2 regions of the Fulvimonas yonginensis genome follow, and region 2 is predicted to be linked to the other one. Evidence: predicted binding sites of a transcription regulator. Region 2 holds the regulator's gene; the other holds the start of a gene.
The links. Region 2 encodes FliA, which starts transcription of late flagellar genes. Its sites were predicted from a motif close to TAAAGTTTNNCNNNCNNNGGCCGATAA; they were not measured.
Positions count from the first base shown of each region.

Region 1: WAT24_RS05865 (GGDEF domain-containing protein) is a predicted target of FliA. The motif match lies at 5,063-5,089, and genes of this name have one in related genera.

Region 1 covers NZ_JBBBNY010000003.1:22,222-30,381, reverse strand. Annotated here, with positions in the region: gene WAT24_RS05885 (amino acid permease) at 1-300, opposite strand, end outside; gene WAT24_RS05880 (aromatic ring-hydroxylating oxygenase subunit alpha) at 377-1,456, opposite strand; partial or broken gene WAT24_RS05875 (S10 family peptidase) at 1,511-3,006, opposite strand; gene WAT24_RS05870 (3'-5' exonuclease) at 3,130-5,004, opposite strand; gene WAT24_RS05865 (GGDEF domain-containing protein) at 5,169-6,377, shown strand; gene WAT24_RS05860 (OsmC family protein) at 6,387-6,812, opposite strand; gene WAT24_RS05855 (GNAT family N-acetyltransferase) at 6,948-7,223, shown strand; gene WAT24_RS05850 (DUF1345 domain-containing protein) at 7,289-7,957, shown strand; gene WAT24_RS05845 (YajQ family cyclic di-GMP-binding protein) at 7,970-8,160, opposite strand, start outside.
Region 2 covers NZ_JBBBNY010000002.1:233,659-241,818, reverse strand. Annotated here, with positions in the region: gene WAT24_RS04235 (c-type cytochrome) at 1-281, shown strand, start outside; gene WAT24_RS04230 (DsrE family protein) at 393-1,031, shown strand; gene WAT24_RS04225 (chemotaxis protein CheW) at 1,039-1,506, opposite strand; gene motD (flagellar motor protein MotD) at 1,535-2,551, opposite strand; gene WAT24_RS04215 (flagellar motor protein) at 2,548-3,288, opposite strand; gene WAT24_RS04210 (chemotaxis protein CheA) at 3,290-5,215, opposite strand; gene WAT24_RS04205 (protein phosphatase CheZ) at 5,236-5,880, opposite strand; gene cheY (chemotaxis response regulator CheY) at 5,877-6,284, opposite strand; gene WAT24_RS04195 (RNA polymerase sigma factor FliA) at 6,351-7,148, opposite strand; gene WAT24_RS04190 (MinD/ParA family protein) at 7,150-8,094, opposite strand; gene flhF (flagellar biosynthesis GTPase FlhF) at 8,091-8,160, opposite strand, start outside.

The sequences.
Region 1 (8,160 bases), on a different contig from region 2:
CGCGTTGGCGCTCCAGGTGCAGACCCAGTAGCTCCAGGCCACCACGAAGCCGACCCCGTCGCCGAATGCGCGTCGTGCGTAGCCGTAGGCGCCGCCGTGGTTGCGGATCGTGCGCGCGAGCCAGGCGTAGACCGTCGCCAGCAGCAGCGCGCCGGTGATCGTCAACGTCCAGCCGAGCAGGCTCGCCGCACCGTAGGGCGCGAGCGCCGCCGGCAGCAGGAACACGCCCGAGCCGATCATGTTGCCGACCACCAGCGCTATCAGCGCGGCCTGGCCGAGCGGCTTCACGTCACTGCCCATGGCTCTGCCTCCTGTGGACGATCTCCCGTCGCCCTGACTGCTCCCGCGCGGGCAACGGGGCCGGACGGGCGGCGATTCACGCGAACTCGCGGTAGGCGCGCCGCAGCAATTCGTGGAAATGGTGGACGGCGTTCTCGCGCAACGGGTTCAGCCGGCCGGTCTCGTAGGAGCCGGAAGCCAGCCCGCGCTGCACGTCCTCGCAGATGGTCACGTCCTCGTCCTGCACCTCGTCGCTGAAGGCAACGTCGCGCTCGCGGCGCGCGCGCGCCGCCTCGCCCGGATCGGGCGCGTAGTAGAAGTCGAACTCCACCCGGCAGCGGTCCACGCCCAGCGGCAGCACGCGGTTGGTCTGCAGCCGGCCCGGCAGGATGTTGAGCATGGTGTTGGGGTAGAGGAAGTAGTACAGCGCCTCGCCGCTGCCGTAGAGGTCGGTGCCGCTTTCCAGCGGGCTGTACTGGTAGGAGTACCAGCGCGCCGTCTCGGTGACGTAGCTGCGGTAGTCCAGCACGCTGTTGAGTCCCGGATGGATGTGCGGCACGTGGTAGCCCTCCAGGTAGTTGTCCACGTACACCTTCCAGTTGCAGGCCACGTCCCAGGCGGCGCGATGGTGGAACTCGAAGCCGGCCAGCGAGCGGCCCACGCCCAGCCGCGCGTCGATGCCCTCGACGAACTCGGCGAACGGCGGCGCGTCACCGGTGGCGACGAACACCAGCCCCTGCCAGACCTGCACGCGCGCTTCCGGCAGGCGGATCGACGAGGGGTCGAAATCGGGCGCGCGGCCCATTTCCGGCGCGCCTCGAAGCACGCCGTCGAGGCCGTAGGTCCAGCCGTGATAACGGCAGCGCAGGGCCTTGGCGCCCTTGCCGTCGCAGCTGGCCACGGGGCCGGCGCGATGCCGGCAGACGTTGTGGAAGGCGCGGATGGTGGAGCCGTCGCTGCGCACCACCAGCAGCGGCAGGCCGGCGATGGTGGTGACCCGGTGGTCGCCGACGCCGGCCAGTTCCGACTGGTGGCACACCAGTTGCCAGCTCCGCGCGAACACCGCCCGCGCATCCAGCGCGGGCATGCGCGGGTCGGTGTAGCAACGCGCCGCCAACGCGTGCGCATGGTCGAGCGGCTGGGCGGCGAGAACCTCGGGCGTGAGCAGATCGGGCATGGCGGCACCGCACTGGGTGGTTGGGACGCACGTTCGCCCGCCCAAGCTACATCATCAGCGGGCGCCGTAGAGCGCCTTGACGTCCTTCAGCAGCGCCGCCTGGCTGTCCGGGCGGGCGTAGAACATGTGGCCGCCGGGGTACTCCTTGACCTGCACGCGGGTGGGGTCGCCCATCGGCGGCATCTGGTCGACGATCAGTACCGAGGCCATGAACGGGCAGGAGAGATCGTCCCAGCCGTGCGCGATGAGCACGCGCAGGCCCGGGTCGTTCGCCACCGCTTCGCGCAATTGCGAGACCGAGCCTTCGATGGCGTCGTCGTCCTCGTGCCAGAGCTTGTTCACCTCGTAGCTGAGCGCGTTGTAGCGGCCGTCGTACTTCCAGCCCACGGTGCGCGTGACGAAGTCGACCATCGCGGTGGTGGTCGGCGCGATGATGCCGTTGAGGATCGGATCGCCGGTCATCTGCCGCGGCGCGTACGGGAACGGGTCCCAGGCGGTGACGTTGGAGTCGTAGCGGCTGCCCAGCTTGCCCTCGGCGCGGTACACCTCGCGCAGGTAGGCCTGCGTCTCCAGCCGGCCGCCGGAGCGGCGCACGAACAGCGGATCCAGGCCGGTCAGCTCGGTCACCTTCCTGACCACCCGCTCGGTCGCCTGCGGGTCGGAACGGCCGCGCATCAGGTCGACCGCATACTCGCCGCGGGTGTACTCGATGATCGGCGCCATCGCTTCGGCGGTGAGCTTGTGCTCGCGCTCCAGGTGGGCGGCCGCGATCGAGGGGAGGGTGAGCATCCACGGCAGCGGTGAGACGTTCTCGTCGCTGGAGGCCGCCGGATCGAGGTACGGCGAGACCAGCACCACGCCCTTCATCGCCACGCCCAGCCGGGTCTGCAGGTAGTCGGTGATACGCGGGCCGCGGAAGCCGCCGTAGCTCTCGCCGACGAGGTACTTGGGCGACTGCAGGCGGCCGTGCTTCACCAGCCAGTCGTAGATGATCCTGGAGAGGTACCTGATGTCGTTGTCGTGCTGTAGAACAGCTCCGTGGCTTTCTTGTCGTCCACCAGCGCGCGGCTGAACCCGGTGCCGACCGGATCGATGAACACCAGGTCGGTGAAGGGCAGCCAGCTGCCCGGGTTGTCGTGCAGCGTGGCGGGGTCGGAGGGGTGGTCGCCGTCCATGCCGAAGGCGACCCGCTTGGGACCGATCGCGCCGAGGTTGAGGTAGACCGAGGACGCGCCCGGGCCGCCGTTGAGCGCAAAGGTCACCGGGCGGTCGCGGCCGCCGTCCACCGTGTAGGCGGTGAACACCACCTCGGCGACGACGTTGCCTTTCTCGTCGCGCACCGGCAGCGAGCCGACCGTGGCCGTGTACTTCAGGGTGCGGCCGTCGATCTGCGCGCTCTGCTGCACGTGCGCGTCGGCCGGGAAGGGCGGCAGGTGGTAGTCGCCGTGGTCCGCGGCGGCGGGCTTCGCGGCGTCGGCGGCGAAGGCCGGAGCGGCGGTGCCGGCCAGTAGCGAGGCGGCCAGCAGGGTGGCTTGCAGGGTCTTGCGCACGTGGAGATTCCCCCTGGAACGAAAGCTCCCAGCCTAGCGGCTGGCACCGGGGCGGGACTGTGCCCAAAGGCACGGGTGTCGGCTTCCGTGCAGCCCGATGGGCGTCCGCAGCAGGGACGGCCGTCAGGCCGGCACCGCCTCCAGTTGTCCCTGCACGTCGTTGATCGCATCGCGGATGCGCTTGCTGAACACCGAGTCGTCGTGGTGGATCAGCAGCAGCCGCTCGGTGGCGCGGGTCATCGCCACGTACAGCAGCCGTGCCTCCTCGGCCTCGTCCTTGCCTTCCTTGGGCAGCGAGCCCAGGCCCGGGATGATCACGAACGGGAACTCCAGGCCCTTGCTCGAGTGCATGGTGACCAGCTTGACCGTGTCGCCGACGGCGAACAGGGCGCCCTTGCCGCGGCCCTCGGCGAGCCGGCTGGGAATGCCTTCGCGCTCCAGCGCCTCGTGCAGCTTCTCGCCCTCCCACTGGTTGCGGAAGATCACCGCCATCTGCGACCACGGCCGGCCGTGTGCGTGCTCGTCGCGCAGCTGGGCGATCAGGACGGTGAGCTGGGCGGGTGCGGTATCGACCCGGATCAGCTCCGGCACCGGGCCGCGCCGGCCGGCGCTCTCCGGTGCGATCAGCGGCACGCCGTCCTCGTCCTCGGCGCGCTCGATGAGCAGCTCGTTGGCGAAGCCGCGCGCCACCGCGAGGATCTCCAGCGTGTTGCGGTAGTTGAGCTTGAGGATGGTGGTGCGCCCCTGCGCCTGGATACCCAGGCTCTTCCAGCTCACCTTGCGCCGGTCGGCCTTGCCGTAGATGTTCTGCGCGTCGTCGTAGAGCACCAGCAACGAGTTGGTCGCCGGGTCGATCATCTGCACGATCAGCTTGTACCAGTCCGGCTCGAAGTCGTGGCCCTCGTCGACCAGCACGGCACCGTACTGGAAGCGGGGTATCTGGCCGCGATCGACGCCGGCGATCACCCGCTCGACCATCTGCCCGAAGAAGTCGTCGCTGCCCTTCGGGGGGAGCTCCACGTGGTAGGCCGTGAGCATCTTGTGGCACCACTTGTGGAAGTTGTAGACCTGCACCTTCTCGGCCAGGCCGCGCTCGCCGATCAGTTGCTCCAGTCGCGCGGCGAGCGTCTTGTTATAGCAGAGCACCAGGATCGGCCGGTTCATCACGCGCGCCAACTGCATGGCGCGGAAGCCCAGGATCATGGTCTTTCCGGAGCCCGCCACGCCGTGGATGATGCGGTGCTCGTCGCCGAGCGAACGCGCCAGCTGCTCCTGCTGGGCGTCCATCACCTTGACCAGCTCGGGGATCTGAAGCGGGCGTATCGCCGCGTCGGTCGGTCCGAACAGGCCGAACTGGCCGCTGCCCGGCTCGACCCGCAGTTCGGGAAACAGGTGCCAGCGCACGCGATCGATCTGCGGCAGCGTGAGCGCCACCGGGAACACCTGCGGGAACATCGCCCACAGCCGCTCCTGGAAATCCTCGGCGTCAACCGACTCGTAGAACTCGTCGCGGCACAGCGCCAGGTGCGGCGGGATCACCGCGTCCAGCCCGCCTTCCTCGAACTGCTTGCGGCTGATGTTGGACAGCACCACGCCCCAGGCCCAGGGCATGATCAGCTTGCCGGCATGGCGATGCCCCGGCGGGAAGCGCAGCGCCGGATCGCGCTCGAGCACCACGCCGATCTCCAGCGCATAGGCGCGTGCCTGCAGCAGCGGGTGGTTCTCCTTGACCAGGCCGCGCTCGGTGACCAGGGTGAACTGGGTGCTGTCCGCATGCCGGATGGTCTCGGCCTTCCAGTCCTTCACTTCCAGCACCAGCAGGCCCCGGCGCGGGTGGAACACCACGAAGTCCGGCCGGCGCTGCTTCAGGCCCACCGGCACGTCGTACCAGAGCAGGTAGTCGTCCTCCAGCTTCTGCTCCAGTCGCTCGGAGAAGCGCTTCTCGCCGGCTGTCATGCGCGGCAGGCAGCTGTTGCGGGTGGGAATGAGCGAAGCCATGGCGCGTCCATTCATAATTTTGCGTGGAAAGTAACGGACTTGCGCGGCCTGTCAACGTTAAAGTCGTGCTTGCCAGCGCCGATACGACGGGCGAGGACGACGGATCCGCCGCCAGCAAGGCTTCCGGAACCGGCCGTCACGTTCGGGCGCGGGGAGAGCCCAGCATGCCCATGCACATCGAAACGCTGTCGCTGATTGCCGCCATCCAGTCGCTGGCCTTGGCGGCCATGCTGTGGGTAGGGACCCAGGGCAGCCCCGGACCGGCCCGCACCAGCCTCAAGCTGCGCGCCGCGGCCCTCGCGGTGGAGTCCGGCGGCTGGTGGATGCTGGCGATGCAGGCGTGGATGCACCCCGCGCAGCTGGTGCTGGGAGGCAACGCGCTCAACCTGCTGGCGCAGGGCATGTCGGTGATCGCCCTGCGCATGCTGCTCGGCGTGCCGTTGTACTGGCGGGCAGCGCTGGCGATCGGCGTGGTCGGCTGGCTCGGGGTCGGCTGGTTCGGCGTGGTGCAGGAGGACTACCGCCTGCGCGTGCTGTGGGGCTCGATCGCGATCCTGGCCGACATCGGCCTGCGCATGCACGCGTTGCTGAACGGCGAGGTGCGGCGCCGCTCGCGGGCGCGGCTGGTCCTGCTGGCCTTGTGCGTGCTGTCCGCCTTGCTGCTGGCGTGGCGCTGCGGCCGGCTGTGGTTCGACCTCAACCCGCCCACCGGCATCGTCCAGCCCGACACGGTCAACTACCTCTATGTCCTGCTTTCGGGCATGCAGCCGCTGTTCCTGAGCATCGGCTTCCTGCTGCTGTACAGCGAGGTGCTCCAGCGCGAGATGCACCTGCTGGCGCGGGTCGATCCGCTGACCGGCGTGAAGAACCGGCTGGCGCTCAGCGAAGCGGCGACGCAGATGCTGGCGCACGCGGCCAGGATGGGCCGTCCGCTGGGCGTACTGATGATCGATGCGGACCACTTCAAGAGCGTCAACGACCGCTTCGGCCACGGCGGCGGGGACAAGGTGCTGCTGGCGCTGGTGGAAAGCATCCGCCGCACGCTGCGCGCGGGCAACGTCATCGGCCGCATCGGCGGCGAGGAGTTCGTGGTGCTGGCGCCGGACAGCTCGCAGGAGCAGGTGATGGTGCTGGCCGAACGCATCCGCGCGACGGTGGAGACCACGCCGCTGGCGATCGACGGCCACATGCTGCAGTTGACGGTATCGATCGGCGCCGCCGCCGCCTTGCCGGGGGAGCGCGACGTGACAGGGCTGCTGCGGCGCGCGGACGCGGCGCTCTATGCGGCCAAGCGCGCCGGGCGCAACCGCGTGATGGCGCCGGACCCGCAGCGGCCCGAGCCGCTGCCGAGCTCGGTCGTGGCCAGCCTGTAGGGCCGGCGCTCAGTCTTCCAGCGCGGCGTCCAGCGTGATTTCCGCCCTGAGCACCTTGGAGACCGGGCAACCCTGCTTGGTTTCCTGCGCGATGCGGTCGAAGGCGGCCGTATCGGCGCCGGGCACGCGGGCGCGGCAGCGCAGATGCACGGCGGTGATGGCGAAGCCTTCGCCCTGCCTGTCCAGCGTGACCCGGGCGCGGGTCTCGATGCGCTCGGCGGTCAGCCCGGCATTGCCCAGGCCCAGCGACAGGGCCATCGAATAGCAACCCGCGTGGGCCGCGGCGATCAGTTCCTCCGGGTTGGTGCCGGGGCCGTCCTCGAAGCGGGACCGGAAGCCGTAGGGTGCCTCGCGCAGGACGCCGGTCTCGGTCGACAGCGTGCCCTGGCCATCCTTCAGACCGCCGGTCCAGACGGCGGATGCGGATCTCTTCATGGCGCTCTCCCAACGTGGATGCCCAGTGTGGTGCGGCGCCCATGGAGACGGTGCGAACGGGTAGCGGCCGCCGTTTCACGCGTGTTTTGCCGGTGGCCGTCGTATGCTCCGCGATTTCCGCCACGGCGAGACGGCATGGGTTACGAGATCAGGCACGACCCGCGTGCGCAGCGCTTCGAGACCCGGGTGGAGGGCCAGCTCTGCGAGCTGGACTACCGCCTGGCCGGCAGCGTCATGACCATTACCCACACCGGCGTGCCGTCGGCCGTGGAGGGGCGCGGCATCGCTTCCGCACTGACCCAGGCGGCCATGGAGACGGCCCGCGCCAGCGGCTGGAAGGTGGTGCCCGCCTGCGCCTACGCGGCCGCGTGGCTGCGCCGGCACCCCGAATTCGCCGACCTGCAGGCGTAGCCGGGGCCGTTGTGCCTGCCACGGCGCCGGCACACACTGCGCAGCGTCCGACGCAGGAGGCAGGCATGAGCGAATCCCGTACCCCGCGGCGCCGCGGGCCCTGGCACGCGCTGAGCGCGCGGCCCTCGCTGGCGATCGGCGGCACGCTGTTGCTGCTGGTCGCCGGTGCCGCCTGGCTGCTCGGCATGCACCCGGCGCCGGCGTTCCTGCTCGGCTTCGACGCCGGCGCCCTGGTGTTCATCGCACTGCAGGTGCGCGAGTTCCGTCACGCCACGCCCGCGACCATGCGCGAGACCGCCCGCCGCCAGGATGCCGGGCGCTGGGGCATCCTGTGGAGCGGCGTGACGCTGTCGGTAGTGGTGCTGGTCGCCCTGGGTACCGAACTGCAGGCCGGCAAGACGGGCGGCCTGGCGGCGATCCTCATCGCGGCGGCGAGCATCGTGCTCAGCTGGGGCTTCCTCAACACGCTGTTTGCGCTGCACTACGCGCACGGCTACTACGGCGACTACGGCAAGCAGCACGAGGGGTTGGACTTTCCCGGCGGCCAGCCGCCGGACTACTGGGACTTCGCCTACTTCGCGGTGGTGGTCGGCATGACTTTCCAGGTGTCCGACGTGCAGGTGAGCAGCCGCTACCTGCGCCGCATGGTGCTGGTCCACGGCATCGTCGCGTTCTTCTTCAACGTGTTCATCATCGCGGTGAGCGTGAACGTGGTGGCCGGCCAGGGTTCCTAGCCCGGCGGGCCGTCAGTCGCGGAAGTTGTCGAACTGCAACGGCACCTCCACCGTGGACTTGCGCAGCAGCGCGATGGCCAGTTGCAGGTCGTCGCGCTTCTTGCCGGTAACGCGAAGCTTCTCGCCGTTGATCTGCGCCTCGACCTTGAGCCTGGCCGCCTTCAGTTCGGCGACCAGCTTCTTGGCGACCGGCTGCTCGATGC
Region 2 (8,160 bases):
CCTTCAACTGGGGCGCCGGCATGCACGAGCTGGACAAGGCCGCGGCCTTCATCAAGGCCAACATGCCGCTCGGCCGCGGCGGCCTGCTGAGCGACCAGGAAGCCTGGGACGTGGCGATGTTCATGGACGCGCACGAGCGTCCGCAGGACCCACGCTACAACGGCGACCTGGCTGCCACGCGCAAGGCCTACCACGACACGCCGATGTCGCTGTACGGGCGGCGCGTGAACGGACGGCTGCTCGGCGCACAGCCCGCGGTGGAACCGGGGGGCGAACCGTGATCGCCGTCACAGCCGCAGACCCGGTCACGATTCCTGTCCAGGTGCTTCACGTGCCGTTCCTACACTCGAACCCGCTGTACGCCCGGGCTCCGGCCCGATGGAGAGCGCACCATGTCCTATGACAAAGCGACCACGATGCCGCCTGACGCCGAGCTCGCACCCTCCAATCCACGCCGCGTGCTGGCCTGGGCCGGTATCGCGCTGGCACTACTGCTGGCGTGCGGTGCCGCCGTCGCCCTCCTCGGCACGCAGACGCATCCCGACCCGCGCCTGACCTATCCGCGCATCCACGGCGCCGGCGGCGTGCTCCCGGTAGGCCCGCACGCCCTGATGCCCTCGGTCACCGCGGACCACCGCCTGTACGTCGACGTCGACAGCGACCAGCCGACCCGCGACGGCGTCAACACGCGCCTGCACACGGCCGCCAAGCTGCTCAACCTGTATGCCCTCGCCGGCGTGCCCAACGACAAGGTGCACCTGGTCGTGCTGTTCTACGGCAAGGGCGTTGACCTGGCGCTGTCCGACCAGGCCTACGAGCAGAAATTCGGCCATCCCAACCCGAACGCGTCCCTGATCAGGCAACTGCGCCAGGCCAACGTGTCGATGATCGTCTGCGGCCAGGCGCTGGGCCACCAGAACTTCGTCGCCTCCAACATCCGTCCCGGGATGACCCTGGCGCTGTCGGCACTGACCGCGCGCGAGGAGCTGCAGGCCGCCGGCTACGGGCCGGTGCCCAAGGAGCCGGAATAGCGCCGGGCTACGCCGCCTCGTCGGCCGGCAGCCGGCACAGGCGCCGCACGTCCAGCAGGGCGACGAAGCCGCCCTTCCACGGCAGCACGCCGGTGACCGGATCGTCGCTGCGCGCGGCGCGACCGGGCGGGGGCGGCGCCGCGGCGGTATCGTCGCCGGGCAGCAACAGCTCGCCGACGCCGTCCACGCGCAGGCCCACCCAATGGCTGCCGTGGCTGAGGATCACCACGCGCACGCCCTCGCCGTCGGCGTCCTGCGGCGGCAGGCCGAGCCGGCGGCGGCCGTCGAGGACCGGCACGACGCGCCCGCGCAAATGGCGCACGCCGAGCAGGTCGGGCGCGGCGCCCGGCACCGGCGTCACCTCGCCGAACCGGATCACCTCGCTCACCTGCGCCAGCGGTGCGGCATAGGCCTGCCCGTCGAGATGGAAGGTGAGCCAGTGCTGGCCGGCCTGGGCCGGTGGGGCCGCGTTCATCGGGATGCTCCGTGGCAAGGGGCGCGCGTCATTTGCCGCGCTCCGGGGTGACGATCAGCGGCGCGTCGGAGCCCGGCGCGGCCGCATGGGCCTGTGCCCGCGCCGCCGGCTGGCGCAGGCCGATGGCCGGCCGCGTGGGGTCGGCGCCCGTCGCGGATGGGGGCGTCGCCGTGGTATCGGCCAGTGGGCTCACGTGCTCGGCGTCGTCGGAATAGCGTGTCGGCGTGGCATGGTCGCTCAGCACGACCACCAGCACGCGGCGGTTGCGGTTGCGTCCCTCCGCGGTGGCGTTGTCCGCGGCCGGCCGGAACTGGCCCCAGCCGATGATGCCCAGCCGCGCCGGACTGACCCCGTGCTCGGTGAACAGCCGCGCGACGCTGGCGGCGCGTGCTGCGGAGAGCTCCCAGTTGGACGGGAACACCGCCGTGCTGATCGGCTTGTCGTCGGTGTAGCCCTCGATGCGCAGCGGGTTGCCGAACGGCGCCAGGATGCCGGCCAGGCGGCTCAGCACCGCGTCGGCGGGCCGCGAGAGCTGCGCCACGCCGCTGGGGAACAGGATGTCGGTGCGGATCTCGATCTCCAGCCAGTTCGGGTTGCGCCGCACGACCACCAGCTTGCGGTCGATCAGCGGCTGCAGGGCCTGCTGCACCTCGTTCTGGATGCGGGTGAGGTCGGCCTGGCGACGGGCCTGCGCGTCCATCGTCTCGTGCGGGGCGCGCTGCGCGACCGTGCGCACCGGCGCCGGGCGCAGCGGCAACGGCACTGCCACCGGCGCGGCGGCGGCGCCGGGCTGGCCGGGCGGCGTGGCGATCGCGGGGTCGACGTTGTGCGGCCGGGCGCGCTCGGGGGGCAGCGGCGCGATCACGTGGCTGGACCCGTTGAACGCCTCGATGATCGACTCGGACATCACGCGGTACTTGCCCTCGTTCACCACCGAGACCGCATACATCACCACGAAGAACGCCAGCAGCAGCGTCATCAGGTCGGCGTAGGGGATGGCCCAGGCCTCGTGGTTGACGTGGTCCTCGTGGTGCCTGCGCTTCATGGCAGGTAGCCCTGCAGCTTGGCTTCGATCTGCCGCGGGTTGTCACCCTGCGCGATCGACACCAGCCCTTCGATGAAGATCTCGCGCATCTGCGTCTGCCGGCGCACCAGGCTCTTCAGTCGCGCGGACATCGGCAGCATCAGCAGGTTGGCCAGCGCCACGCCGTAGATGGTGGCGACGAAGGCCGCGGCGATGCCGTGGCCGAGCTTGCTCGGGTCGGCCAGGTTCTGCATCACCGCCATCAGGCCCATCACCGCGCCGATGATGCCCATCGTGGGCGAGTACACGCCGGCGTTCTCGAACACCTTGGCGGCCACCAGTTCGTTGTGCTCGCGCGCCTCCAGCTCCACTTCCAGCACGCCGCGCAAGGCATCCGGCTCGCTGCCGTCGACCAGCAGCTGCAGGCCCTTGCGCACGAAGCCGTCGCTCTCGCCGTCGATCTGCGGCTCCAGCCCGAGCAGGCCCTGGCGGCGCGAGATCTCGCTCCAGCCGACGATCCGCTCGATCAGCTCGGACGGGCGGTGCACCGGCGGGCGGTAGACCATCGGCAGCATCGCCAGCGCGCGCTTGAGCACGGGGCCGGGCGTCTGCACCAGCAGCGCCGCGGCGGTGCCGCAGAACACGATCACGAAGGCCGCCGGATTGAGCAGCGCCTCCAGCGTCGAGCCCTTGAGGATGGTGCCGACGATGATGACCAGGAAGGCCAGGATGGTGCCGAGCAGGCTCACCAGATCCATGTCAGCCCGCCGCGCGCAGGGACGGCAGCAGCTGGCCGCCGTCGTCGGCCAGGCCGGCCAGGTCGAGCACCAGCGCCAGGCGGCCGTCGCCGGTCACGGTGGCGCCGGCCACCCCCGGCACGCCTTCGAACAGCGGGCCGAGCGGCTTGACCATCACGTCCTCGCGGCCGATCACCTCGTGCACCAGGCAGCCCAGGCGCAGGTGGCCGATGTGCAGCACCACCACGTGGCGCGCGGCGGTGCCGGGCACGCCGGCCCAGCCAGCCAGGTCGCCCAGCGGCAGCGCGCGGCCGCGGTGCGCCGCGACCAGGCGGCCGTCGAGCATGCGGTCCTGCCCCGCGGCCAGCTCGAACACCTCCTCCACGTTGGCCAGCGGCAGCGCGAACAACCGGTCGCCCACGCGCACCATCAGCACGCGCAGGATCGCCAGCGTCAGCGGCACGGTCAGTTCCAGCTCGCTGCCCTGGCCGAGCCTCGAACGCACCTGCAGGGTGCCGCCGAGCTCCGCCACGCGGGTCTTGACCACGTCCATGCCCACGCCGCGGCCGGATATGTCGGAGATCTGCGCGGCGGTGGAGAACCCGGGGCGGAAGATCAGCTCGTAGCACTCGCTCTCGCTCAGGCGCCCGGCCTGCGCCGCGTCGATCACGCCCTTCTCCACCGCCTTGCGCTTGAGCACCTCCGGGTTCATGCCGCGACCGTCGTCGGTCACCGAGATCACGATGCGCTCGCCGCGCTGGGCGGCGGCGAGGCGCACCGTACCCTTGCGCGGCTTGCCGGCCTTGACGCGTTCCTCGGGCATTTCCAGTCCGTGGTCGAGTGCGTTGCGCAACAGGTGGATCAGCGGATCGGCGAGTGCCTCGACCAGGCTGCGGTCCAGGTCGGTGCCCTCGCCTTCCTGCACCAGCTCCACCTCCTTGCCGAGCTGGCGCGCGAGGTCGCGCACGATGCGCGGGAAGCGCTGGAACAGCCGGCCGACCGGCTGCATGCGCATCGACAGCACCGCGCCCTGCAGTTCGTCGGCGACGCGGTCGAGCTCGCCGGCCGCCTGCGCCAGCGCCTCGTCGCCGCTGCGCTGCGCCAGGCTCTGCAAGCGGTTGCGCACCAGCACCAGCTCGCCGGCGCGATGCACCAGCGCATCCAGTCGACCGGTGTCGACGCGCACGCTGGTCTCCGCGGCCGGTGCACGCGCCGGAGCGGGCGCGGGCGGCGACGGTGGCGCGGGCGCCGCCGGTCCGGCCCCGGGGGCACCGCCCTTGCCGTGCAGGCTGTCGAGCAACGCCTCGAACTCGTCCTCGCCGATGCCGTTGCCGGCCGAAGCGCCGGGTGCGCCGCCCTTGCCGTGCAGGTTGTCCAGCAGCGCCTCGAATTCGTCGTCGTCGATGGTGGCGGAGGTGGCCGGCAGCGGCGCCGGGGCCACGGTGCCCGGGGCGGCGTTGCCGTAGAGCGTGTCCAGCAGGGCCTCGAACTCGCTGTCGTCGATGCTGCCGCCCGCGGCGGGTGCCGGCGCGGGCGCAGGTGCGGCGACGGGTGCGGGCGCAGGCCGGGGGCCGGGCATCAGCCGCCCGAGCAGGGCCGGCGGAGGGATCGCCATGGCCGTGCCGCGGCGCAGCGCCTCCATCATCGCGTTGAGCAGGTCCAGCGCCTCCAGCAACGCGTCCATCTGCGCCGAATCGAGCACCAGCGCGCCATTGCGGGCGGCGTTGAGCAGGTCCTCGGCGTGGTGGCACAGCTGCACCATCGGCTCGAGCGCGAGGAAGCCGGCGCCGCCCTTGACCGTATGGAAGGCACGGAACACGGCATTGAGCAGCTCCGCATCCCGCGGGCTCGCTTCCAGCTCGACCAGCTGCTCGGCCAGCCGTTCGACCAGTTCCCCGGCCTCGACCAGGAAATCGTCGCGCAGTTCGCTGTCCAGCGAGGGATCCATGGGCAGGCTCTCCTCGCCCGTCAGAAGCCGAATTCGCTGAGCAGGCGGTCCGCCTCGTCCTGGCCGGAGATCTTCTCCACCACCGGCGGCGGCTCCCGTCCGGACAGCGCGCCGGTCAGGTGCACCAGCTCCAGTAGCGAGGATTCCACGCTTTCGATGAAGTTGACCACCTTCTTGATGCGCTGGCCCGACAGGTCCTGCCAGGACTGCGCCATCACCATGTCGTTGAGGCCGTCGCGGCAGCTCGCAGCGAAGCTGCCGGCCTGACGCGCCAGCGCCGCGGCCGGGGCATCGGCGGCGACGGCGTCGAGCACGCGCTCGGCGTTCTGCGCCAGCGCATCCGCTTCCGGGCTCATCCGTTCGGCGAAGTCGATGCTGCGATGGGCTGCCTGCGCGCTCATCTCCAGCACGTCGTTGAGGTGCTTGCGCACGTCGGCCACGCGGCCGGGCACGCCCTCCTGCGCCAGATCGTTGCCGAGCCGGCGTACCGCGTCGTGCAGGTCGCGCGCGAGCTGGCCCAGCGCGCGGAACAGGTGCTGCTCGCGCTGGCGCACCAACGCGTCCAGCGCCTGCTCGAAGGCGGCGCCATCGGCACTGTTGAGCAGATCGTGCAGTTCCGGCGGCAGCTGCTCGGCGCTGACCAGGGGAAGGGCAGCGGCACTCATGCCCCTGCCCCTGCCGCGGCGATGCGCTCGAAGATCTTGGTCAGCTTTTCCTTCAGGGTGGCGGCGTTGAACGGCTTGACGATGTAGCCGTTCACGCCGGCCTGGGCGGCCGCGATGATCTGGTCGCGGTTGTTCTCCGCGGTGACCATCAGCACCGGCAGCCCTTTCAGCGACGCCTCGGCGCGGATCGTGCGCAGCAGGTCGATGCCGGTCATGTTGGGCATGTTCCAGTCCGTGACCACCAGGTCGAACGGCTGCGCGCGCAGCATGGTCAGCGCGCTGTTGCCGTCGTCCGCCTCCTGGATCAACGTGTTGGTGAAACCCAGCTCCACCAGCTGGTTGCGCACGATGCGCCGCATGGTGGAGAAATCGTCGACCACCAGGATTTTCATGTTCTTGTCCAACGCTTTTCTCCGTCTGGGGGCGGGGGATGAGGTGCGGGTGGCGGGGCGGGATCCGGATGCCGCGGATCAGCGCCGTGCGCCCTCGCCGGCCGTCGCCCGCCCCTTCTTGTTGTTCTTGCGCTCCGGCGCAGCCTCGCCCTCGCGCCAGTCGCCCAGGCGCGCGCGCAGGCGCACGATCGCCTGGCCGTGGATCTGGCACACGCGCGACTCGGTCACGCCGAGCACCGCGCCGATTTCCTTCAGGTTGAGTTCCTGCTCGTAGTAGAGCGACATCACCAGCTGCTCGCGCTCGGGCAGGCTGGAGATGCCGTCGATCAGCGCCTGGCGCAGCCCGTCCTGCTCGATGCTTTCCTGCGGCCCCAGACTGGTCTGGTCGGCCACGTCGAAGGCGGCCGCGCCGTCGCCGTCGTCCGGCGCGGTGAGGCTGAGCAGGCGCGCGCTGGCGGCGTCGGCGAGGATCTGGTGGTACTCCTCCGCGCTCACGCCCAGGCGCTTGATCACCTCGGCGTCCTCGGCGTCGGCGCCGGTCTCGATCTCGATCTGGCGCACCACCTCGGCCACCTCGCGCACCTTGCGGTGCACCGAGCGCGGGGTCCAGTCGGTCTTGCGCAGCTCGTCCAGCATGGCGCCGCGGATGCGGATGCCGGCGTAGGTCTCGAAGCTGGCGGCGCGGTCGGTGGCGTAGTGCCGGGCGGCCTCGAGCAGGCCGATCATGCCGGACTGGATCAGGTCGCCGACGTCCACGCTCGGCGGCAGCCGGCCCATCAGGTGATAGGCAATACGCCGCACCAGTGGCGCGTGCTGACGCACCAACTCTTCTGCGCTCTGTCGCTGCAGTTGGAGATATTCCGATGCCACGCTCATCTCACCACCCCGCTGCCGGTACGGCCTGACCGCCGAAGAAGGCGATACGGTCCAGGCCGGCGCGCGCGGGTTCCTCCCATGTATCGACCGCACCGGCCAATTGCTTGAATGCCTGCGACGACCGCGCCGCCGGCCACAGGTCCACCACCGCGCTCTGCCGGCGGATGGCCTGGCGCAGGCGCTCGTCCTGCGGCACGAAACCCATGAAATCCAGCACCACGTCCAGGAAGCGGTCGCTCACCTTGGCGAGCTTCTGGTGCAGGGCGCGGGCCTCGCCGGCGTTGCGTACCAGGTTGGCCACGAAGCGGAACCGGCGCACGCCGAAATCGCGCGACAGCACCTTGATCAGGGCGTAGGCGTCGGTGAGCGAGGCCGGCTCGTCGCACACCACCAGCACCACGTCGTCGGCCGCCGCGGCGAACATGGCGACGTTGTCGGACAGCCCGGCGGCGGTGTCGACCAGCAGGTAGTCCGGCGGCCGGGGCAGCTCGTCGAAGGCGCGGATCACCGCGGCGTGCTCGCCGTTGCCCAGCTGTGCCAGGCGCCGCGCGCCGGAGCCGCCGGGGATCACCTTCAGCCCGTGCGGGGCCTCCAGCACCAGTTCCTCCAGCGTGGCGGTGCCGTCGAGCAGGTGACCCAGGTGGCGCGAGGGCGCCAGGCCCAGCAGCACGTCCACGTTGGCCAGGCCCATGTCGGCATCCAGCAGCATCACGTCGCGGCCGGTCATGGCCAGCGTCATGCCCAGGTTGACCGCCACGGTGGTCTTGCCCACGCCGCCCTTGCCGCCGGCCACCGCGATCGCGCGGCAACGGCGGCGCGCGGCGCCGAGCTGGGCCGCCTGGTGCGGCCGGTGCGGTGCGGGGGGCGCGCCGTCGCGCCCACCCGTCGTCGCGTTGAACATGCCCTTCAAACCCCACGCCTGGTTCATTGCAAGACTTCCGCTCATGCCTGCACCGCCATGGCGCCGAAGCGCTCGGCCAGCAGCGCCTCGTCCGCCGCCGGCGCGCCGGCC